DNA from 3 places in the Serratia marcescens subsp. marcescens ATCC 13880 genome. Region 2 is predicted to be linked to each of the others. Evidence: predicted binding sites of a transcription regulator. Region 2 holds the regulator's gene; each other region holds the start of a gene.
What was found. The regulator CRP, encoded in region 2, controls carbon source genes, mostly activating them, when cyclic AMP is high. The targets are predictions, from matches to a motif close to ATGTGANNNNNNTCACAT.

Region 1 (8,162 bases), 330 kb from region 2:
TCATTTCGAACCCGGAAGTGCTGCAGGCGCTGAATCCCAAATGGGCGCTCAATTTCTTCATGGAATATAAGAAGGTGTCGTTCTTCGCTCTGGGGGCGGTGGTGTTGTCGATCACCGGCGTCGAGGCGCTGTATGCCGATATGGGGCACTTCGGCAAGTTCCCGATCCGTCTGGCCTGGTTCACCGTGGTGCTGCCTTCGCTGGTGCTCAACTACTTCGGCCAGGGGGCGCTGCTGCTGAAAAATCCTGAGGCGATCAAAAACCCGTTCTTCCTGCTGGCGCCCGATTGGGCGCTGATCCCGCTGCTGATTCTGGCGACCCTGGCGACGGTGATCGCTTCGCAGGCGGTGATTTCCGGCGTCTTCTCGCTGACTCGCCAGGCGGTGCGCCTGGGCTATCTGTCGCCGATGCGCATCATTCACACTTCGGAAATGGAATCCGGCCAGATCTACATTCCGGTGATCAACTGGACGCTGTACATCTCGGTGGTGCTGGTGATCATCGGCTTTGAGCACTCCAGCAACCTGGCGGCGGCGTACGGCATCGCCGTCACCGGCACCATGGTGTTGACCAGCATTCTGGTCACCTCGGTGGCGATCAATAACTGGCACTGGAATCGCTTCCTGGCGATCGGCATCGTGACCATCTTGCTGATCATCGACGTGCCGATGTTTTCCGCCAACGCCCTGAAGCTGTTCTCCGGCGGCTGGCTGCCGCTGACCTTGGCGCTGGTGATGTTCATCATTATGACCACCTGGAAGAGCGAGCGCTTCCGCCTGCTGCGCCGCCTGCATGAGCACGGCAACTCGCTGGAGGCGATGATCGCCTCGCTGGAGAAATCGCCGCCGGTGCGGGTGCCGGGTACCGCGGTGTTCTTGTCGCGCGCCACCAACGTCATTCCTTTTGCGCTGCTGCACAACCTGAAGCACAACAAGGTGCTGCACGAGCGTGTGGTGCTGCTGACGCTGCGCACCGAGGATGCGCCTTACGTGCACAACGTGCGCCGGGTAACCATCGAGCAGCTGTCGCCGACCTTCTGGCGGGTGGTGGCCAGCTACGGCTGGCGTGAAACGCCGAACGTCGAGGAAGTGTTCCACCGCTGCGGGCTGGAAGGGTTGCCGTGCCGCATGTCGGAGACGTCGTTCTTCATGTCCCATGAATCGCTGATCCTCACCAAGCGGCCATGGTACCTCTACCTGCGCGGCAAACTGTTCGTCGCTCTGAGCCGCAATGCGCTGCGCGCGCCGGATCAGTTCGAAATTCCGCCGAACCGGGTCATCGAACTCGGCACGCAGGTCGAGATCTAATCCGCCTGACAGGGGCTCAGCATGGCTGAGCCCCTTTTGTTTGCGCTTTGTCCGTGTGCGAACGAAACGTTTCGATAACGATCACACTTCTGCATTGTCCCGGTTGCCTTCCCCTGCCGTTTTTTTAAACTCCCTCAAAGAGCGAAACGTTTCGCTAGCGGAGTGAGAAGATGAAAAAAGGCGTATTACTGAATTCCGACGTGTCTGCCGTGATTGCCCGGCTGGGGCATACCGACCAGCTCACTCTGTGCGACGCGGGCCTGCCGATACCGGCGGAAACGCAGCGCATCGATCTGGCGCTGACGCAGGGCGTGCCGACCTTCATGCAGGTGTTCGCGGCGGTCACGCAAGAGATGCAGGTAGAAAGCGCCATTCTGGCGGAAGAGATCGTGAAACAGAATCCGTCGCTCCACGAGGCGCTGCTGGCGGAACTGACTGCACTGGGCCAACGCCAGGGTAACACCATCAGCGTGCGCTATATCAGTCATCAGGCGTTTAAAGCGCAAACCGAGCACAGCCGGGCGGTGATTCGCAGCGGGGAGTGTTCGCCTTACGCGAACGTGATCCTGTGCGCCGGCGTAACTTTCTGAGGCGCGTATGCAACCTTTACTGCAACTGAAAGGGATTGATAAAGCCTTTCCCGGCGTGAAGGCGCTTTCTGGCGCCGCCCTCAGCGTCTATCCCGGCAAGGTGATGGCGCTGGTGGGGGAAAACGGCGCCGGGAAGTCCACCATGATGAAAGTGCTGACCGGCATCTACCAGAAAGACGCCGGCAGTCAGTATTTTCTCGGTAAAGAGGTGGTATTCAACGGGCCCAAGGATTCGCAGGAAGCGGGCATCGGCATTATCCATCAGGAGCTGAACCTGATCCCGCAACTGACGATTGCGGAAAACATCTTCCTCGGCCGCGAGTTCGTCAACCGTTTCGGCCGCCTTGACTGGAAGCGCATGTACGCCGAGGCCGATCGCTTGCTGGCGCGCCTCAACCTGCGCTACAGCAGCCATCGGCTGGTGGGCGAGCTGTCGATCGGCGATCAGCAGATGGTGGAGATCGCCAAGGTGCTGAGCTTCGAATCGAAAGTGATCATCATGGACGAACCGACCGATGCGCTGACCGATACCGAAACCGCCTCGCTGTTCAAGGTGATCAACGAGCTGAAGGCCGAAGGGCGCGGCATCGTGTATATCTCGCACCGCCTGAAAGAGATTTTTGAAATCTGCGACGACGTGACGGTATTTCGCGACGGGCAGTTTATCGCCGAGCGGCCGGTGAGCGAGCTGCAGGAAGATTCGCTGATTGAGATGATGGTCGGCCGCAAGCTGGAAGAACAATACCCGCGCCTTGATTTGCCGCGCGGGGAAAAGCGGCTGGACGTCAGCCACCTTTCCGGCCCCGGCGTTGAAGACGTCAGCTTTACGCTGTATCGCGGCGAGATCCTCGGCGTGGCCGGGCTGATGGGCGCCGGGCGCACCGAATTGATGAAGATCCTGTATGGTGCCGCGCCGCGCAAGGCCGGTACCGTCAGCCTGGACGGCCGCGAGGTGGTCACCCATTCGCCGCAGGATGGGTTGGCGAACGGCATTGTCTATATCTCGGAAGACCGCAAGCGCGACGGCCTGGTGCTGGGCATGTCGGTGAAGGAAAACATGTCGCTGACCGCGCTGCGCTACTTCAGCCGCGCCGACGGCAGCCTGAAGCAGGCCGACGAGCGGCAGGCGGTGGGGGACTTCATCCGCCTGTTCAATATCAAAACGCCGTCGATGGAGCAGCCGATCGGTCTGCTTTCCGGCGGCAATCAGCAGAAAGTGGCGATCGCCCGCGGCCTGATGACCCGGCCGAAGGTGCTGATCCTCGATGAGCCGACGCGCGGCGTCGACGTCGGCGCCAAAAAAGAGATCTATCAGTTAATCAACCAGTTCAAACAGGAAGGGCTGAGCATCATTCTGGTGTCTTCGGAAATGCCGGAGGTGATGGGCATGAGCGATCGCATTCTGGTGATGCACGAAGGGCATCTCAGCGGCGAGTTCCCGATTGAACAGGCCACCCAGGAAGCGTTGATGGCGGCAGCCGTCGGCAAGCAATACGGCGTAAAGCAGGAGTAATCAGATATGAGTTCCCAGACTATCGCAGCTAAGCGCTGGTTCAGTAAAGAGTGGCTGTTAGAGCAGAAGTCGTTGATTGCGCTGCTGGTGCTGATCGCCGTGGTCTCTTCCATGAGCCCGAACTTCTTCACCCTGAACAACCTGTTCAATATTCTGCAGCAGACTTCGGTGAACGCCATCATGGCGGTGGGGATGACGCTGGTGATCCTCACGTCCGGCATCGATCTGTCGGTAGGATCGCTGTTGGCCCTGACCGGCGCGGTGGCGGCGTCGATCGTCGGCTTTGAGGTCAACGCGCTGGTGGCGGTGGCGGCGGCACTGGCGCTGGGCGCCGCGGTTGGCGCCTGCACCGGAGTGCTCGTCGCCAAAGGCAAAGTGCAGGCCTTTATCGCCACGCTGGTGATGATGCTGTTGCTGCGCGGCGTCACCATGGTGTACACCAACGGCAGCCCGATCAACACCGGTTTCACCGATGTGGCCGACACCTTCGGCTGGTTCGGCATCGGCCGTCCGCTGGGCGTGCCTACGCCGATCTGGATCATGGCGATCGTGTTCATCGCCGCCTGGTATATGCTGCACCATACGCGCCTGGGCCGCTATATTTATGCCCTGGGCGGCAACGAAGCGGCGACCCGTCTGTCCGGCATCAGCGTCGATAAAGTGAAGATTATCGTCTACTCGCTGTGCGGCCTGCTGGCGGCGTTGGCTGGGGTAATCGAAGTGGCGCGCCTGTCGTCGGCGCAGCCAACCGCCGGCACCGGCTATGAGCTGGACGCCATCGCCGCCGTGGTGCTGGGCGGCACCAGCCTGGCCGGCGGCAAGGGGCGCATCGTCGGCACGCTGATCGGGGCGCTGATCCTCGGCTTCCTGAACAACGGCCTGAATTTATTGGGTGTTTCTTCCTACTACCAAATGATCGTGAAGGCAGTGGTGATACTGCTGGCGGTTCTGGTAGATAACAAAAGCAACAAGTAACCTCCCCCTACAGGAATCACGATGATGAAAATGAAAAAACTGGCAACCTTAGCCTCCGCCATCGCGCTGAGCGCCACCCTGAGCGCCAATGCCATGGCCAAAGACACCATCGCGCTGGTGGTGTCCACCCTCAACAACCCGTTTTTCGTTTCGATGAAGGATGGTGCGCAGCAAGAGGCCAACAAGTTGGGCTACAACCTGGTGGTGTTGGATTCCCAGAACAACCCGGCGAAAGAGCTGGCCAACGTGCAGGATCTGATGGTGCGGGCGCCCAAGCTGCTGTTGATCAACCCGACCGACTCCGACGCGGTGGGCAACGCCATCAAGATGGCCAACCAGGCTAAGATCCCGGTCATCACGCTGGACCGCGTGGCGAGCAAGGGCGACGTGGTGAGCCACATCGCTTCGGATAACCGCGTGGGCGGCAAAATGGCCGGCGACTTCATCGCCAAGAAAGCGGGCGCCGATGCCAAGGTGATTCAGCTGGAAGGCATTGCCGGCACCTCCGCCGCGCGTGAACGCGGCGAAGGCTTCAAACAGTCGCTGGATCAGAATAAATTCAAACTGTTGGCCAGCCAGCCGGCCGATTTCGATCGCACCAAGGGTCTGAACGTGATGCAGAACCTGCTGACCGCTCACCCGGATGTGCAGGCGGTATTTGCCCAGAACGATGAAATGGCGTTGGGCGCGCTGCGTGCGCTGCAAACCGCCGGTAAAACCGACGTGATCGTGGTAGGCTTCGACGGCACCGCTGACGGCGTGAAAGCGGTCGAAGGCGGCAAGCTGGCGGCGACGGTGGCGCAGCGCCCCGATCAGATCGGCGTGATCGGTGTGGAAACCGCCGATAAGGTGCTGAAAGGCGAAAAAGTGCCGGCGACCATCCCGGTGGATTTGAAGCTGGTCACTCAGTAAGTCATACCAGCGCCATCGGAACGGGGCGTTTACGATGGCGCGCAATTCAGGAATCAATGCGATGGAAACAGGTAAGCTGGTGGTTCTTGGCAGCATCAATGCCGACCATATCCTCAATATTGAACAGTTCCCCCACCCGGGCGAAACGGTGATCGGGAAACAGTATAAGGTGGCGTTTGGCGGCAAGGGCGCGAATCAGGCGGTGGCGGCCGGGCGCAGCGGGGCGGAGATCGCCTTTATCGCCTGCGTAGGCGCCGATGATATCGGTGAGCGTATCCGCCGGCAGCTGGCGAGCGATCGCATTGATACTCAACCGATTGAAGCCATCGCCGACAGCACCACCGGCGTGGCGCTGATTTTCGTCAACGCCGAAGGCGAGAACGTGATCGGCATTGATGCCGGCGCCAACGCCGCGGTGACGCCGGATTACCTGGCGCGCTACCAACAAAAAGTGATCGACGCCGATGCCCTGCTGATGCAGCTGGAGTCGCCGCTGGAGACGGTGATCGCCGCCGCCCGCCTGGCGAAGCAACATCAAACGCAGGTGATCCTCAACCCGGCCCCGGCGCGCGAGCTGCCGGACGAGCTGCTGGCCATGATCGATATCATCACTCCGAATGAAACCGAAGCCCAGCGCCTGACCGGCATCGCCGTGGACAGCGATGACGATGCGGCGCGTGCGGCGCAGGCGCTGCACGACAAGGGCATCGCGACGGTGATCATCACCCTCGGTAGCCGCGGCGTGTGGCTGAGCGAAAACGGCAACGGCAAACGGGTGCCCGGCTTTAAGGTGCAAGCGGTGGATACCATCGCCGCCGGCGATACCTTTAACGGTGCGCTGGTGACCGCCCTGTTGGAAGGCAAGGTCATGGCCGACGCGGTGCGTTTCGCCCATGCGGCGGCGGCGATCGCCGTGACCCGCCCTGGCGCGCAGCCTTCGGTGCCGTGGCGTGAAGAGATCGACGCCTTCTTGCAGCAGCAGGGGTGATCCTTTGGCCACCATGAAAGATGTCGCCCGCCTGGCGGGCGTTTCAACTTCTACCGTTTCGCATGTGGTCAACAACAATCGCTTTGTCAGCGACAGCGTGCGCGACAAGGTCATGGCGGCCGTGGAACAGCTGAACTATGCGCCTTCCGCGCTGGCGCGCAGCCTGAAGCTCAATCAGACGCGCACCATCGGCATGCTGGTGACCGCCAGCAACAACCCGTTTTATGCCGAAGTGGTGCGCGGCGTGGAGCGCAGCTGCTATGAACGCGGCTACAGTTTAATTCTGTGCAATACCGAAGAAGACGCCGCGCGCATGAACCGCAGCATGGAGACGCTGCTGCAAAAGCGCGTCGACGGTTTGCTGTTGATGTGCACCGAAAACCACCGGCCATCGCAAGATGCCCTGAGCCGCTACCCGTCATTGCCGATCGTGATGATGGACTGGGCGCCGTTCGAGGGCGCCAACGACATTATTCAGGATAACTCGCTGCTGGGCGGCGAGATGGCGACCGACCATCTGATCGCCCGCGGCTACCGCAAGATCGCCTGCATCGCCGGCCCGCAGGATAAAACCACCGCCCGTCACCGACTGGAAGGCTATCGCAACGCGATGCGTCGCGCCGGATTGCCGGTTCCGCCAGGGTATGAAGTGCATTGCGACTTTGAGTTTGAGGGCGGGGTAAACGCCATGCGCCAACTGCTGGCGCTGGACGAGCCGCCGCATGCGGTGTTCGCCGGCAACGACGCGGTGGCGGTAGGCGTTTATCAGGCGCTGTATCAGGCCGGGCTTTCCGTGCCGCAGGATATGGCGGTGATGGGTTACGATGACATTGAGCTGGCGCGTTATCTGGCGCCACCGCTGAGCACCATTCACCAACCGAAGGATTCGCTGGGCGAATTGGCGATCGATGCGCTGATCAACCGCCTGCAGAACCCGGAGCGCGCCCCCCAGGTGCTGGTGTTGACGCCCGAGCTGGTGGAACGCGCCTCGGTGGGGCGCCGTTAACTGGCCGCCTTCGCTTCTTTTTTGCTTTCCTGGCCGCTGATCAAATTGCGGCCATCTTTCCTTCTCAGCAACATAAACACCAGCGCCGACGCCACGGTGACGATCCCCATGGTGATAAAGGTGTAATGGAAGTGGTCGATCATGGTGCCTAACGACAGGGATTCGTAAAAACGCAGCACCGCCGCGCTGATCGCCACGCCGAAGCTGATGGACAGCTGTTGGGTGACCGCCAGGACGCTGTTGCCGGCGCTGGCGTTGGCGTCGTTCAAATCCGCCAGGCTGATGGTGTTCATGGCGGTGAACTGGGTGGACATCGCCATGCCCAGCACGAACAGCGGCAGGATCATCAGCCACAGCGGCATGCCCGGGCTTTGCAGGGCGAACTGGGCGATCAGCACCCCGATGATAACGGTGATGCCGACCAGCGTTTTACGGTAGCCGAACCAGCGCAGTACCTGAGTGACGGTGGATTTCGCCATCAGCGAGCCGATGGCGGTTGGCGCCATCATGCAACCGGCGACGATCGCCGTGTAGCCGAATCCCACCTGCAGCATGAGCGGCATTAAAAACGGCACGCAGCCGGTGCCCAGTCTGGAGGCGACGTTGCCGGCGATGCCGACCGAGAAGGTGCGGGTTTTGAACAGGTCGAGACCGATCAGTGGCTGAGGGTGGCGGCGTGCGTGCGCGATGTAGCCGAACAGCATTACGAAGCCGCTGAGCAGAATGCCCAGCGAAACGTAGCTGGCCAGCACCCGCTCGCCAAACAGCTCCAGCCCGGTGGAGATCAGCACCAGGCTCAGGCCGAACAGCATAAAGCCAAGGAAATCGAAGCGGCGTTTGGGCGTGGTGAAGTCCGGCATGTATTTGCGTG
Region 2 (8,162 bases):
CGCCAGCCCCACGCGCTGCAGCATCTGCTCCGCCACCTGGCGGCGCTGCGCCTTGCCGATGCCGGCCAGTTGCAGGCCGAACTCGACGTTGTCCACCACGTTGCGCCACGGCAGTAAGCCCTCATGCTGGAACACCACGCCCCGTTCGGCCCCCGGGCCGTGAACGGGCGTTCCATCCAGCGTGATGCTGCCAGCTGAAGGCTCGATAAACCCGGCGATCAAATTCAGCAGCGTGGTCTTGCCGCAGCCCGATGGGCCGAGCACCACCACCAGTTGCCCGGCGGCGATCTGGAACGACACGTCACGCAGCGCGGGCCGCCCCTGATACTCTGCTGAAAGATGATTGACGTTTAGCATCCTGCTTCCTTACGACTGCGGCGCAGCCTGCACCTGTTTCACAAAACGGTCGGTGACGTAAGCGCTGTAGTCGCTGTCGACCTGCGGGATCTTGCCCTGCTGCTTGAGGAATTCGGCGGTATCGCGGATTGCCTTGTCCACCGGCTGGCCGAGTTGGGCAACCTGATCGGCCACCGGCAGATAACGGTTCCCCTTAACCAGTTCCGGCACCTGCGCTTCCGGTACGCCGCTCAGGCGCGCCAGCGTGCTGAGATGGCTCGGATCTTTCAGCCACTGTTCCGGCGCCGCCAGGTAGGCCTTTTGCGCCTGCAGGGCGCTGGCGGCAAAGGCGGTCACTACGTCGGGATGTTTCTCGGCGAAGTCTTTGCGCACCACCCACACGTCCAGCGTCGGTGAACCCCATTCGCCCACCTGCGCGGAGTCGGTCAGCACCTTGCCCTGTTTGGCCAGTTCGTTGACCACTGGCGCCCAGACATAAGCGCCGTCGATGTCGCCGCGCTGCCAGGCGGCGGCGATGGCCGGCGGCTGCAGATTGAGGATCTTCACCTGTTCAGGCTTGATGCCCCAATGTTTGAGCGAGGCCAGCAGGCTGTAATGGGTGGTGGAAATAAACGGCACCGCAATGCGCTTGCCGATCAGATCCTGCGGGCTTTTGATGTCATTTTTCACCACCAGCGCTTCGGAGCTGCCGAGCTGCGAGGCGATGAGGAACACTTCGATGGGGAGTTTTTGGCTGGCGGCCACCGCCAGCGGGCTGGAGCCGATATTGCCGATCTGCACGTCGCCGGAGGCCAGCGCGCGCAGCACGCTGGAACCGCTGTCGAACTTACGCCAGTCGACGGTCGCGCCGGACTGTTTGGCGAAGCTGTTTTCCGCCTGCGCCACCTTGGCCGGCTCCGCCGACGTCTGGTACGCCACGGTCACGTCCACCGCGTAGGCGCTGGCCGCGCTGAGCGACAACGCCAGCAGCGCCGCGTTACGTAAAGAAAAGAGTTTGCCCGCCATGTTGCGCTCCGTTGATAAAAATCTGTTCAGTTGCTGACAGTTTTATCTGAGCGATGACGGGCGATAAAAGAATAAAAAAGTCTTCTTTATTACCTTAGGTAATATTAAAGCGGATCACAGCGCGATCGTCCCGCGCAAGAACACGTGAGCGTAGCCGCCCAGCAGCGTGCGGTCCCCTTGCAGTTCGCAGAACAGCTCGCCGCCGCGCGCCGAAATCTGCCGGGCGTGCAACCGATGGCGGCCGAGACGCGCCGTCCAGTAAGGCATCAACGTGCAGTGCGCGGAGCCGGTGACCGGATCCTCACCGCCGTCGAGCGTGAAATAGCGCGAAACGAAGTCCACGGTGTCACCGAGCGCGGTGACGATGACCGCACGCCCGGCCAGCGCGATCAACGCGGGAATGTCCGGCCGCAGCGCGCGCACCTGCGCCTCATGTTCAAGCACCACCAGCAGCGCTTTCGCCTGCCACACTTCCTGCGGCTGCACGCCCAACAGCGCCGCGAGGCCTGCCGGTTCGGCGACTTTCTGCGGCGGCCGGGCGGGGAAATCAAGTACCAGCCGCTCCCCGTCCTGCGCATCGCGCTTGACGAGCAGCTCGCCGCCGGCCGAACGGAAGCGAATATCTCGCAGCGCCGGGTTAACCGCGCTGAACATCACATGCGCCGCCGCCAGGGTGCCGTGGCCGCAAAGGTCGACCTCGCGTTCCGGAGTAAACCAGCGGATGGCGGTCATGTCGCCGTCATCCCAGACAAAGCTGGTTTCCGGCAGGCCGATCTCGTTGGCGATCGCCTGCAGCCGCTCCGCCGGCAGCGGCTGCGTCAGCAGACAAACCCCGGCCGGGTTGCCGCGCAACCCTTCGCCGGTAAAGGCGACCACGTGATAATAGTTTTCCGCCATCGTTCCGCTCCTTAATGCCAAATCAGTAATACGCAGGCTGCCGTCAGCAGCCCCATGGAAACGTTGAAGATAACCCAGGCCTTTTTGCTGCGCAGCAGGCGGCCGATCAGGGTGCCGAACGCCAGCCAGATAATGCCGGCGACGATGTTCACCGCCACAATGCCCAGCGCGATCGCCGCTATGGAACCGTTGTACTTATCGCCCGCCAGGCTGAAGCTCGCCACCGCGCCCAGCGCCATCAGCCAGGCTTTCGGGTTGAGGAACTGCAGCAGCCAGCCCTGATACAGCCGCACCGGCTGCGGCGGCGCCACGTCGGTTTCCAGCTTTTCATAGGCGGCGGTGGCGACTTTCCACGCCAGCCACAGCAGGTACAAACTGCCGAGGATTTTCAGGATCAGGTGCAGCGACGGGTAGATCAGGATCAGGCTGCCGACGCCGAACGCCACCAGCAGCAAAATGCTTTGCATGCCGAGCATGATGCCGACCATCAGCCACAGCGATCGCATAAAGCCGAAGTTAGCGCCGGAGGTGGTCAGCAGCAGATTATTGGGGCCAGGCGTGATGGCCGCGACCCACAGGAAGCCCAGCATCGAAAGGAATAAACTCGGTTCCATGGCACGGGTGCTCCTCACCCAAGGCGCTTTTTTGCAGTATCATTGTTAATTCTTGGTATTGAAGCTAACAGTGCGCTAGGGATCTCACAATAGCCGCCCACAACATTTTACTCAGCCTATGCCTAACACCTTTCGCCCTCTGACCGGGGCCAGTAACCCGCACCTGCAAACGCTGTTGCCGCGGCTGGTGCGCCGCCGCGTGTTATTGAAACCGCATTGGCAACGGCTGGAATTGCCCGACGGCGATTTCGTCGATCTCGCCTGGAGCGAGGATCCGGCGCAGGCGCGCGACAAACCGCGCGCGGTGCTGTTCCACGGCCTGGAGGGCAGCTTCTACAGCCCCTACGCGCATGGCCTGCTCAACGCCTGGCGCGATCGCGGCTGGCTGGGCGTGGTGATGCACTTTCGCGGCTGCAGCGGCGTGCCCAACCGCAAACAGCGCATCTATCACTCCGGCGAAACCGAAGACGCGCGCTTCTTTCTGCGCTGGCTGCGCGACCGCTACGGCGAAGTGCCAACCGCGGCGGTAGGCGTTTCGCTCGGCGGCAACATGCTGGCCTGCTATCTGGCGCAGCAAGGCGCCGACAGCCTGCTGCAGGCGGCGGTGGTGGTCTCGGCGCCGCTGATGCTGGAACCCTGCGCCTACCGCATGGAGCAAGGCTTCTCCCGCGTTTATCAGCGCTACCTGCTGGGGCAGCTGAAACAAAACGCCACCCGCAAGCTGTTGCACTATCCGGACACCCTGCCGCTCAAGCTATCACAGCTGAACGGTTTGCGGCGCATCCGCGAGTTCGACGATGCCATCACCTCGCGCATTCACGGCTTCAGCGACGCCACCGACTATTATCGCCGCTGCAGCGCCCTGCCGCTGTTGCCGTCCATCCAGACGCCGCTGCTGATCATCCATGCGCAGGACGACCCTTTCATGACCCCTGAGGTGATCCCCGACGTCGCCGGCCTGCCGCGCAATATCGAATATCAGCTGACTGAGTTCGGCGGCCACGTCGGCTTCGTCGGCGGCACGCTGAAAAAACCGCACATGTGGCTGGAGCATCGCATTCCGGCCTGGCTTTCCCCTTATCTGGACATTCCGACGTGATTATTCCCTGGCAAGAACTGGCAACCGACACCCTGAACAGCCTGATCGAATCCTTTGTGCTGCGCGAAGGCACCGATTACGGTGAGCACGAACGATCGCTGGAGCAGAAGGTGGAGGACGTGCGCCGCCAGCTGAAAAACGGCGAAGTGGTGCTGGTGTGGTCGGAACTGCACGAGAGCGTCAACATCATGCCGCGCGGCCAGTTCCGCGCCGGGCAGGAAGAAATTTAGTGGCGCCCGGTTCTATGACTGACGGAAAAAATCAGGTAACAATGGGACATTGCAAACCAGCGCGCGCCATTTTTTCCTGACATAGAGAGCGTCAACAAGAGCCACAATAATCCCCTGACGCCGGCGCATTCAACACGGAGTGACAACCACCATGTCTGCCAAACATCCCGTTATCGCGGTGACCGGTTCCAGCGGCGCCGGCACCACCACCACCAGCGTGGCGTTCCGCAAAATCTTCCAGCAGCTCAACATTCGCGCCGCCGAGCTGGAGGGCGACAGCTTCCACCGCTATACCCGGCCGGAAATGGACGCGGCGATCCGCAAGGCGCGCGATCTGGGCAGACACATCAGCTATTTCGGCCCCGAGGCCAACGACTTCGGCCTGCTGCAGCAGAGCTTTATCGAGTACGGCAAAAACGGCACCGGCCGTTCGCGCAAGTACCTGCACACCTACGACGAAGCGGTGCCCTACAATCAGGTGCCGGGCACCTTCACCCCGTGGGAGCCGCTGCCGGCGCCGACCGACGTGCTGTTCTACGAGGGGCTGCACGGCGGCGTGGTCACCGAGCACCATGACGTGGCCAAACACGTCGATCTGCTGGTCGGCGTGGTGCCGATCGTCAACCTGGAGTGGATCCAGAAGCTGATCCGCGATACCGGCGAACGCGGCCACTCCCGCGAAGCGGTGATGGATTCGGTGGTGCGCTCGATGGAAGACTACATCAACTACATTACGCCGCAATTCTCGCGCACCCACATCAACTTCCAGCGCGTGCCGACGGTGGACACCTCCAACCCGTTCGCCGCCAAGGCCATTCCCTCACTGGATGAAAGCTTCGTGGTGATCCACTTCCGCGGCCTGGACCAGATCGACTTCCCCTACTTGCTGGCGATGCTGCAGGGCTCGTTTATCTCGCACATCAATACGTTAGTGGTGCCGGGCGGCAAAATGGGGCTGGCGATGGAGCTGATCATGGCGCCGCTGGTGCAGCGGCTGCTGGAAGGCAAGAAAATCGAATAAGCGCGTTGAGCGCGGCGCCGAGCCGCGCTCCGTCTCGATTACGCCGGCTGGCGGATCTCGAAGCTGTGGGTCACCGTGGCGGCCTTGTTGAGCATCAGCGCCACCGAGCAGTACTTCTCCGCCGACAGGTTCACCGCTCGCTCGACGATTTTGTCGGTCAGATCCTGGCCGGTAACGATGAAGTGCAGGTTGATATGGGTGAACAAGCGCGGGGCTTCTTCGCGGCGCTCGGAGGTCAGCTTCACCTCGCAGTCGCGCACGTCGTTGCGCCCTTTTTGCAGGATGGAGACCACGTCGATCGCGCTGCAGCCGCCCACCGACATCAGCACCATCTCCATCGGGCTGGGCGCTTTATCACCGGCGTTGCCGTCCATCAGCACCTGATGGCCGGAGGCCGATTCACCCAAAAACGTTAACCCTTCCACCCATTTAACTCTTGCCTGCATTCTGGTCACTCCGGTTGATTTCTTAAAATCAGAGTACGCTTTCGCATAGAAACAGGCAACGTAACCTGATGCTAATCATGCTGAAGCGAGACAACACGAGACACCCGCCTTACTCTGTGCTACAAACAGAGCCGCAATAAATCTTTCCGGGACACTGTATTTCAGGGAAACGCCCAGAGAAAGGCTCCTTTACCGGTATGTTAACAGAATGTAGCTTGCAGCGCTTACGGCAAGTTAATATGCTAGAGCGACAGCGTATTTTTATGACACGCCTCAAAACTTGCCGGTAGCCCTCGCTCATGACTGCGGCTACAGGCGGGTTTTACAGGGAACTCTGACCCCTGTGACACAAGGCAGCGATAACAACAGAGGATAACAGCGAATGGTTCTCGGCAAACCGCAAACAGACCCTACTCTCGAATGGTTCCTGTCTCATTGCCATATCCACAAATATCCATCGAAGAGTACGCTGATTCACCAAGGTGAAAAGGCCGAAACGCTTTACTACATCGTGAAAGGCTCCGTCGCGGTGCTGATCAAGGATGAAGAAGGTAAAGAGATGATCCTGTCCTACCTCAACCAGGGGGATTTCATCGGCGAGCTCGGATTGTTCGAAGAAGGCCAGGAGCGCAGCGCCTGGGTTCGCGCGAAAACCGCCTGTGAAGTGGCCGAAATTTCCTACAAGAAATTCCGCCAACTGATCCAGGTGAACCCGGACATCCTGATGCGTCTGTCCGCCCAAATGGCGAGCCGCCTGCAGGTCACCTCCGAAAAAGTGGGCAACCTCGCCTTCCTGGACGTGACCGGCCGCATCGCGCAAACCCTGCTGAATCTGGCGAAGCAACCCGACGCCATGACTCACCCGGACGGCATGCAGATCAAGATCACCCGTCAGGAGATCGGCCAGATCGTCGGCTGCTCGCGTGAAACCGTTGGCCGTATTCTGAAAATGCTGGAAGATCAAAACCTGATTTCCGCCCACGGCAAAACCATTGTCGTCTACGGCACCCGTTAATCTCCGAAGAAACGGCGCAATCTGCGCCGTTTTTTTATCTGCTCTCTGCCATGTGGCGCCGCCTGATCTACCACCCGGAAATCAACTACGCACTGCGACAAACGCTGGTGTTGTGCCTGCCGGTGCTGTTCGGCCTGCTGATAGGCCAGCTGCAGCTCGGCCTGATGTTCTCTCTGGTGCCCGCCTGCTGCAATATCGCCGGTCTGGACACGCCGCATAAGCGCTTCTTTAAACGGCTGATCGTCGGCGGCTCGCTGTTCGCCTTCAGCAGCGTGCTGTTGCAACAGGCGCTGCTGTGGCACGTACCGCTGCCGGCGCTGATGCTGGGCCTGGCGCTGCTGCTCGGCGTCACCGGTGAAATCAGCCCGCTGCACGCCCGGCTATTGCCGGCGGCGCTGGTGGCCGCCATTTTCGCTCTCAGCACGGCCGGCACGGTGCCTCTCTGGCAGGCGCCGCTGCTGTACGCGATCGGCACCGTCTGGTACGGCTTATTCACCTGGTTCTGGTTCAAGCTGTGGAAAGAGCAGCCGATGCGCGAGACGCTGAGCCAGCTCTACCTGGAGCTGGCGGACTATTTCGAAGCCAAATACTCACTTCTGACCCAGCACACCGATCCGCAAACCGCGCTGCCGCCGCTGCTGGTGCGCCAGCAAAAGGTGATGGATCTGATCAGCCTTTTGTACCAACAGCTCAATTTCCTGCCGCACGCCAACAACCTCGAACAAAAGCGCCTGCAGCGCGCCTTTCAGGTGGCGATGGATCTGCAGGAGCACATCACCGTCAGCCTGCATTTGCCGGAGGAAGTGCAAAAACTGGTGGAGCAGAGCCAGGCCGAAGCGATCATTCGCCGCAATGCACTGGTGATCGCCGGCCGGCTGCGCGTGGTGGCGCACGATATCCTCTACCATCAGCATTCGAAGCGCTTCTCCATGAGCCACGAACTGGCGGCGCTGGAAAAAATGGCGGCGCAGCATCCCGATAACCCGGTCGGCCAGTTTTGTTATTACCACTTCAGCCGCATCGCCCGCCTGCTGCGCACCCAGCATCCGCTGTACCGCCGCGACCTGATGCCCGGCCAGCACCGCCTGCCGTTTTGGCCGGCGCTGGCCAGCTATCTGTCGTTCAAATCCACCGCCCTGCGCAACGCCGCGCGGCTGGGGGTGACGCTGGCGGTCGGCAGCAGCCTGGGTGCGGTCTTCAACCTGCCGAAGCCATACTGGATCCTGCTCACCATCATGCTGGTGAGCCAAAACGGGTATAACGCCACCCGGGTGCGTATTCAGCACCGTGCGCTGGGCACGATTGCCGGACTGTTGCTGGCGGCCGGGCTGCTGCAGCTGCAGCTGCCGGAGGGAGAAACGCTGAGCATCATGCTGGTGATCACCCTGCTGGCCTACCTGGTTTCGCGCAAGAACTACGGGCTGTCGGTGATTGGCTTTACGGTCACGGCGGTTTACACCCTGCAGCTGCTGGCGCTG
Region 3 (8,162 bases), 1.2 Mb from region 2:
CAGATCCTGCGGCTCGGCGACGCGGAAGCGGCCGGAGCTAACGTCCAGCGTAGCGTAGCCGAAGCCGCGCGCGTCCTGCCAGATCGCCGCCAGCAGGTTGTCCTGGCGCTCTTGCAGCAGCGCTTCGTCGGTGATGGTGCCGGGGGTGACGATGCGCACCACTTTGCGCTCGACCGGCCCTTTACTGGTGGCCGGATCGCCGATCTGCTCGCAGATGGCGACGGATTCGCCGAGCTGCACCAGCTTGGCCAGGTAGTTCTCCACCGCGTGGTGCGGCACGCCGGCCATCGGGATCGGCTCGCCCGCCGAGGCGCCGCGTTTGGTCAGCGAGATATCCAGCAGTTGAGAAGCGCGCTTGGCGTCGTCGTAAAATAGCTCGTAGAAGTCGCCCATGCGGTAGAACAGCAGGATTTCAGGATGCTGGGCCTTGAGGCGCAGGTACTGCTGCATCATCGGCGTGTGCGAATCGAGTTTATCGGTGCTATTCATGCGATTATTTTTCCAATCCATTGAATGTAAAGGGAACTGTGATTTTCATTGTCGTCATTCGCTATCACATTGTTTCAGCAGGCGTCGCCCCATTCAGCGCTTGGCGGGCGGCGTAAATCAAATCATCAAAACGCCAAATGGCGCGCTCAAACCCGAGGTTTGCACAGACGCTTATACTAGCCCAGCGGGCAATCGGCTGTCACAGGTAAAAATGGGAAGTGCTGCGCAAGGCCGGTTTGCAACGAAGCGAGATTGTCGTTCGCCTGCGGGCAACAACGCAAGTGTCGCCGCCCGTTGAGGCGGCGTAGAGTTTATTTTGCGGCGGTGAGAGGCAAGGGCAGTTGATAGAGGCGGAAACTGTCGGGCACTTCGGTTTCATGGCCGGGCAGCAGGCGGTGGCGGATGCGCGACTCGCTGACGAAGGCGCAGCCTTGCGGAGTGATAGTGAGGTTGACCGGCGATTCCATGCCTTCGCGCAAGACCTCAATCCGGTGCGTGCCTGCCGCCTTGGGAGACGGGATCCGCAGGATCCGCCCCTGCCCGCTTTGGATCCCGTTCTCCAGCACAATCAGCGCGCCGTCCGGCGCCAATCCCATCCCGTCCGGGTTTTCAATCAGGCGCGGCAGCCGCATTTCCGTCAGCTGCGGCTTTGGAGCGTTATAACTGAGGGTGTAGAGCTTACCTGTGCCGAAATTGGCGACTGCCATCAGCCGGTCGTCGAGCAGCACGATCCCGGCGGCCCCCAGCCCGCTGGGGGCCGCTAGTTGCGGATCCTGATATAGCGTACGGAATGCCGCTTCGCCTGGCCGCAGGCGCAGGATGCCGCCGCCGCGGGTTTCCGTCACATACACCGTACCGTCTGCGCCGAGCACGATATCGTTGCCCATTTCTCCCGCCGGCAGCGCCAGGCTGCGGTTGAGCGTGCCATCCGCGACGTTCAGCGCATAGATGCGGTTGGCGCGCGTTTTGCCGCCGGAGAGAAAGTCCGGCGAATTGCCCCACAGCAGCCCGCGCCGTTCGTCCAGCCGTAGCGCGTTTGAGGCGAACACCGTGTCGGCGCCGGGGAAAAAGGTTTCCCACGCTTGACCCGGCCGCTTGCGCAGCACGTTGCCGCTGGTGATCAGGCCGACATACAGCGTACCGTCCGTCGCGCGGGCGATGCCGTTGGGGTAAAGCGCGCCAGGCGGCAGCGTCATGCTGCTTTCTGTGCAGTCTGCGCTGGCGGCGGCCTGCGCCGGAGCGCTAAGGGTGAATGCGGCAGCGAGGGCGAGCAACGCCGCTCGCGCGGTAACAGCGTATGACATGTTTATCTCCGGGAATGGGGGAAAGGGGGGCTACCAGCGCTCAGGGCGGGCAGCGTGCGCCATTGGCGCCTCCAGCGCGGCCACGTCTTCCGGTGATAGCCTGAGCTCGAGCGCCGCCAGCGCATCTTGCAGATGGTGCGGCTTGGACATGCCCACCAGCGGCGACGCCACGCCGGGTTTGGCCAACAGCCAGGCCAGCGCGATTTGCGCCGGTGGAACGCCGCGCGCGGCCGCCACCTCCGCGACCGCCGCGACGGTGCGTTCAACCTCGTTTCTGCCGCCGTACCAACGGGGCGCCTGCTCGTCGGTGGCGGCGCGCAGCGTGCCGCCGCTGCCGGAGCCGGCCAGCACGCCGCGGGCCAGCGGCGACCAGGGCGTCAGACCAAGCCCCTCCTCCAGGCACAGCGGGATCAGTTCCTCTTCATCTTCACGCGTCACCAGGTTGTATTGGCTTTGCAGCGAAATAAACGGCGCCAGGCGGTGCTGACGTTGAACGGCCAGCATTTTCATCAGGCGCCAGGCGTGCAGCGAGGAGGCGCCGAGATAGCGGATTTTGCCCGCCCGCACCAGGCCGTCGAGGGTGTCGGCGGTTTCTTCGAGCGGCGTTTCGGTGTCGAAGCGGTGCAGCACGAACAGATCGAGGTAATCCGTTCCCAGCCGCTGCAAGGAGGCATCGACGCTGTGCAGCAGGTGCTTGCGCGAGAGCCCCCGGCTGTTCGGCTGCGCGTCAATTGGAAAATAGGCCTTGGTAGCGATCACCACGTCTTCACGGCGGGCAAACGCCTTCAGCGCGCGGCCGAGAATGCGCTCGCTTTCTCCGCCGGAGTAAATGTTGGCGGTATCGAAAAAATTGATGCCCGCTTCCAGCGCCTCGCGGATAAAGGGGCGTGCTTCGTCTTCCTTCAGCACCCAGGGCCGCCAGGCCGGATCGCCGTAGGTCATGCAACCCAGGCAGAGGCGAGACACTTTCAGGCCACTGTCGCCAAGCCGAACGTAGTTCATGGCCTCGTCTCCTCAACGCATGCCGGCGATGGTGTAACCGCCGTCCACCAGCAGGCTTTGGCCGGTGATGAAGCGGGCTTCGTCCGTCGCCAGCCACAGCGCCACATCGCCGATGTCTTCCGATTCGCCCAGGCGGCCGGCGGGCGTGTGGGCGATAAAGGGCGCGAAGGCCGCGCTGTCAGCCACGCTGCTGCGCGCCATCGGCGTGTCGATGATGCCGGGGTTGATGTTGTTGACGCGGATGCCCTGGCCGCTGTATTCGAGCGCCACTGCGCGGATCATCGCATCGAGCGCGCCCTTGCTGGCGGAGTAGCTGGATGAGCCGGCCAGCGCGCCGTGGGTCAGCCAGGAGGAGGTGTTGATGATCACGCCGCCCGAGCGCTGAGCCAGAAAGGTTTCAATCTCGTATTTCATCGCCAGCCAGACGCCTCTGAGGTTAATGGCGATTACCCGGTCAAAATCCTCGCTGCTCTGTTCGGTGATGGGGGCGAAGTTGCCGATGATGCCGGCGTTGTTGAAGGCGACGTCGAGCCGGCCGTAATGGGCGGTCACCGTGGCGATCAGTTGGCGGATATCGTCTTCCTCGGAGACGTCGGCCACGATGGGCAGGGCGTCGCCGCCGGCCAGCGCGATGTCGCGCGCCGTGGCTTCGATTTCCGCCGCGCGTCGGCCGGCCAGCGCGACTTTGGCGCCTTCGCGGGCATAGGCCAGCGCGGCGGCGCGGCCGATGCCGGTGCCGCCGCCGCTCACCAGTACGACTTTGCCCGCCAGACGGCGCGGCGTTTCATGAGTTGGAGCTGTAGCATTAATCATCGTATCGATACCTGGTAATGGGGTCGATCGCAATGCTATGTTGTTAGATGACGGATAACTATCCGCTAAAAATTCATCTCACTATTAGATAATTTATATCAATAGCATGAAAAAACCTGAACTGTCCGGCCTGGCGGCCTTTGTGGCTATCGCCAGTGAACGCAGCTTCCGCCGCGCCGCCGCCCGATTGGGCGTGACGCCGCCGACGCTCACCCACACCCTGCGCGAATTGGAAGCGCAGGTGGGCATTCGCCTGCTGAATCGCACCACCCGCAACGTTTCGCCGACGGAGGCCGGAGAGCATCTGCTGGCACAGTTGGTGCCGGCTTTTACCGACATCGACGCCGCGCTGGAGAGCCTGAATGCGTTTCGCGCAGGGCCGCGAGGCCTGGTGCGCATCAACGCGCCGCGTTCGGCCATCGAGCTCGCCATCGTGCCGCATCTGGGGCGGTTGGCCTGCGAGTACCCCGGCATTACGCTGGAAGTGGTGGCGGACGAGGGGTTCGCCAACATTGTCGAGCAGGGCTTTGACGCCGGCATTAGGCTCGGCGAGGATCTGCACAACGATATGCGCGCGGTGCGTCTGACGCCGGATCTGCGTTTCGCCATCGTCGCCACGCCGGATTATTTTCAACGGCACGGCGAGCCGACGCACCCGCAGGATTTGCTGCAGCACCGCTGCATCGGTTGGCGTAAGGCCTCATCGGGCGAGCGCTACAAATGGGCATTTCAGCAGGGCGAGCAGCGGTTTTCCGTGGCGGTTAACAGCCCGTTGATACTCGATGACGGCAGGATGATGGTGCAGGCGGCGCTGGCGCACGTCGGCATCGCTTTCGCCATCGAACAAGAAGTAGAAGAACACCTGGCGAGCGGGCGGCTGCGGCGGGTGTTGACCGACTGGTGCGCGCCGTTTACCGGTTTTTACCTCTATTATCCTAACCGCAGGAATCATTCCGTGGCGCTGAGCACGGTGATCGAGTTGCTGCGTCTGCCCACCTAATCCTCTTCACCGGCTCTCGCGTTCGGCTGGCAGCAGCCGAATCAAGCTTGAACTATTTTTATTCCCTCGCCGTTTGTTCAGGCGCAAATAACCCCTTAAATTCTCAGCGAGTTCATAACTTGCTGTTTATAATTGCTATTTGAGTATTTATTGCGAATATTCCGAGTTTTTATCGGTTATTTGAGAGCCTGGTCACACTATTTTTTTGTGCGAAATGTGAAGGGGGTCAATCCATCAGGTCAATGAGAGACGGTTATGTCTCCTCCTGGCTTACCGATCCGTTTTTCATGCTCCGTATACTGTCCGTAACCAGGGCAACGTGACGGAAATTTTCATAAGGAATGTGCGTGAAGCAATCGTGATTGCATCTGGCATACAAATAACACGGGGTTTTTTTGATTATCTGAGGTGCTTGGTATGGAAAAGAAAAAAATCTATCTGTTTTGTTCTGCCGGTATGTCCACTTCCCTGTTGGTATCAAAAATGAAGGCGCAGGCCGAAAAATATGAAGTGCCGGTGATCATCGCCGCCTATCCGGAAGCGTTGGCCGCAGAGAAGGGCGTTGAAGCGGATCTGATCCTGCTGGGGCCGCAGATCGCCTACACCTTGCCGGAAGTGCAAAAACAGCTGCCCAATAAACCCGTTGAGGTCATCGATCCGCTGCTGTACGGCAAGGTCGATGGGCTGGGCGTGCTGAAGGCCGCGGTGGCCGCCATCAAGAAAGCCAATCAATAACAGGAGGCCGCCGTGAATACCCTCATTGCCTCGCTCGAGAAGGTTATCCTGCCTTTCGCCGTAAAAATCGGTAAGCAGCCCCACGTCAACGCCATCAAGAATGGCTTTATCCGCCTGATGCCGCTGACCTTGACCGGGGCGATGTTCGTGTTGATCAACAACGTGTTTCTGAGCTTCGGCGAAGGATCGTTCTTCTATTCTCTGGGCGTAAGGTTAGATGCCTCTACCATAGAGACGCTGAATAGTCTGAAGAGCATCGGCGGCAGCGTTTACAACGGCACGCTGGGGATCATGTCCCTGATGACGCCGTTCTTTATCAGCATGGCGTTGGCGGAAGAGCGCAAGGTCGATCCGCTCGCTTCGGCGCTGCTGGCGGTGGCGGCCTTTATGACCGTCACGCCGTTCAATGTCGGCGAGGCCTATGCGGTGGGGGCCAACTGGTTGGGCGGCGCCAACATCATTTCCGGTATGGTGATCGGGCTGGCGGTGGCCGAGATGTTTGCCTTCATCGTGCGGCGCAACTGGGTGATTAGCCTGCCGGACAGCGTGCCGGCCTCGGTGTCGCGTTCCTTCTCGGCGCTGATCCCCGGTTTCATCATCCTCTCCATCATGGGGCTTGTGGCGTTCGCGCTGGCGCACTGGGGCACCAACTTTCACCAGATCATCATGGACGGCATTTCGGCGCCGCTGGCCAAGATGGGCAGCGTGGTGGGCTGGGTGTACGTGCTGTTCTCCTCGCTGCTGTGGTTCTTTGGGGTGCACGGCTCCATGGCGCTGGCGGCGCTGGACAGCGGCATCATGACGCCGTTCGCGCTGGAAAACGTGGAGCTGTACAACAAATACGGTTCGGTCGAAGCGGCGGTAGCCGCCGGAAAAGAGTTCCACATGTGGGCGAAACCGTTCGTCGATTCCTACATCTACCTCGGCGGCACCGGCTCGACGCTGGGCTTGATCATCGCCATCTTCATCGCCTCGCGCCGCGAAGATTACCGCCAGGTCGCCAAACTGGCGACGCCATCCGGCATCTTCCAGATTAACGAACCGATTCTGTTCGGTTTGCCGGTGATCATGAACCCGGTGATGTTTATTCCGTTCATTCTGGTGCAGCCGGTGCTGACCATTATCACCTCCCTGGCCTACTACTCCGGGCTGATCCCGCCGATCACCAACATCGCGCCCTGGACCATGCCGGTCGGCCTGGGGGCGTTCTTCAACACCAACGGCAGCATCATGGCCATGTTGCTGAGCCTGTTCAACCTGGCGGTCGCCACCGTGATCTATCTGCCGTTCGTGGCGATCTCCAACAAGGCGCAGAGCCAGATCGACGCGGCGACGGAAAGCGAAGAAGACATCGCCAAGGCGCTGAAATTCTAACTGTGGAACGGGGCGGTGCGGCCGCCCCGCGAGGGACGCGAGTATGGAATATCAATTTGCCGACGGGTTCTGGTGGGGCAGCGCCACCTCCGCGCCGCAGTCTGAAGGGGCGGCCGCGCGGGACGGCAAGAGTCGCAACATCTTCGACTATTGGTACGAGATCGCGCCCGAGCGCTTTCACGGACGGGTGGGGCCGACCGAGGCCTCGACCTTTTATGACCATTTCCGCACCGATATCGGGCTGCTCAAAACGCTGGGCCATAATACTTTCAGAACCTCGATCTCGTGGTCGCGGCTGATCCCGGACGGCGACGGTGAAGTGAACCCGCAGGCGGTGGCGTTCTATAACGCGATGATCGACGAGCTGCTGGCGCAGGGCATCACCCCGTTTATCAATCTCTATCACTTCGATATGCCGCTGTGCATGCAACAGCGCGGCGGTTGGGAAAGCCGGGCGGTGGTCGAAGCCTATGCGCGTTACGCCGATACCTGTTTCGGCCTGTTTGGCGATCGGGTCACCCACTGGTTCACCTTCAACGAGCCGATCGTGCCGGTGGAAGCCGGTTACCTGAATGACCTGCACTACCCTTGCGTGGTGGACTTCAAACGGGCGGTCACCGTGGCGTATCACAGCGTGCTGGCGCACGCCATGGCGGTGCGGCGTTTCAGAGCGCGGGGGCTGCCGGGGAGCATCGGCATCATTCTAAATCTGAGCCCGACCTATCCGCGCTCCGACGCGCCGGAGGATCGGCAGGCCGCACACGACGCCGATCTGCTGCTCAACCGCAGTTTCCTCGATCCGGTCGCCAAAGGGCGTTACCCGGCCGCATTGCTGCACCTGTTGGAACGACATGGGCTGATGCCCTACTGCGAACCGCAGGACGCGCAGCTGATCGAAGGCGGCGTGGTGGATATCCTTGGCGTCAACTATTACCAGCCGCGCAGGGTGCAGGCGAAAGCGGGACGGCGCGCCGAGGGGCCGATCGCATCGCCGGAGGATTTGTTCAGTTACTATGCAATGCCGGGCCGCAAAATCAATCCGCACCGCGGCTGGGAGATCTACGAGAAGGGGCTGTACGACATCCTGATGGATCTGAAAGAGAACTACGGCAATCTGCCCTGTTATATTTCGGAAAATGGCATGGGCGTCGAGGGCGAAGAGGCGTTTATCGGCGCCGATGGGCGGGTGGAGGACGATTACCGCATCGACTTTATTCGCGAGCACCTGAAGTGGCTGCACCGCGCGCTGGCGGAAGGCTCGCAGTGCAAAGGCTATCATCTGTGGACCTTTATCGACTGCTGGTCCTGGCTGAACGCCTACAAGAATCGTTATGGGCTGGTGCGGCTGGATCGGGCGGATCAGCGGCGCACCATTAAAAAAAGCGGTTACTGGTTTGCCGAGGCGGCCAGACGCAACGGATTTGACTAACGGGAGGCCGGCGCCG

Region 1: the regulator CRP is predicted to act here: its motif matches at 1,377-1,394, upstream of rbsD (D-ribose pyranase).
Region 3: the regulator CRP is predicted to act here: its motif matches at 4,789-4,806, upstream of J0F90_RS03980 (PTS sugar transporter subunit IIB).

Annotation. Positions count from the first base shown of each region.
Region 1 is NZ_CP071238.1:5,068,106-5,076,267, reverse strand. Features, by position in the region: gene kup (low affinity potassium transporter Kup) at 1-1,307, shown strand, start outside; gene rbsD (D-ribose pyranase) at 1,478-1,897, shown strand; gene rbsA (ribose ABC transporter ATP-binding protein RbsA) at 1,905-3,410, shown strand; gene rbsC (ribose ABC transporter permease) at 3,417-4,385, shown strand; gene rbsB (ribose ABC transporter substrate-binding protein RbsB) at 4,410-5,297, shown strand; gene rbsK (ribokinase) at 5,359-6,285, shown strand; gene rbsR (ribose operon transcriptional repressor RbsR) at 6,290-7,291, shown strand; gene mdtD (multidrug transporter subunit MdtD) at 7,288-8,162, opposite strand, start outside.
Region 2 is NZ_CP071238.1:4,737,729-4,745,890, forward strand. Features, by position in the region: gene tauB (taurine ABC transporter ATP-binding subunit) at 1-357, opposite strand, end outside; gene tauA (taurine ABC transporter substrate-binding protein) at 367-1,362, opposite strand; gene J0F90_RS22720 (PhzF family phenazine biosynthesis protein) at 1,477-2,259, opposite strand; gene J0F90_RS22725 (LysE family translocator) at 2,271-2,873, opposite strand; gene J0F90_RS22730 (hydrolase) at 2,992-3,972, shown strand; gene J0F90_RS22735 (YheU family protein) at 3,969-4,202, shown strand; gene J0F90_RS22740 (phosphoribulokinase) at 4,354-5,223, shown strand; gene J0F90_RS22745 (OsmC family protein) at 5,262-5,669, opposite strand; gene crp (cAMP-activated global transcriptional regulator CRP) at 6,052-6,684, shown strand; gene J0F90_RS22755 (YccS/YhfK family putative transporter) at 6,735-8,162, shown strand, end outside.
Region 3 is NZ_CP071238.1:863,330-871,491, forward strand. Features, by position in the region: gene mutS (DNA mismatch repair protein MutS) at 1-489, opposite strand, end outside; gene J0F90_RS03960 (NHL repeat-containing protein) at 801-1,793, opposite strand; gene J0F90_RS03965 (aldo/keto reductase) at 1,824-2,795, opposite strand; gene J0F90_RS03970 (SDR family NAD(P)-dependent oxidoreductase) at 2,808-3,545, opposite strand; gene J0F90_RS03975 (LysR family transcriptional regulator) at 3,715-4,608, shown strand; gene J0F90_RS03980 (PTS sugar transporter subunit IIB) at 5,026-5,343, shown strand; gene chbC (PTS N,N'-diacetylchitobiose transporter subunit IIC) at 5,356-6,717, shown strand; gene J0F90_RS03990 (glycoside hydrolase family 1 protein) at 6,761-8,146, shown strand; gene chbR (transcriptional regulator ChbR) at 8,162-8,162, shown strand, end outside.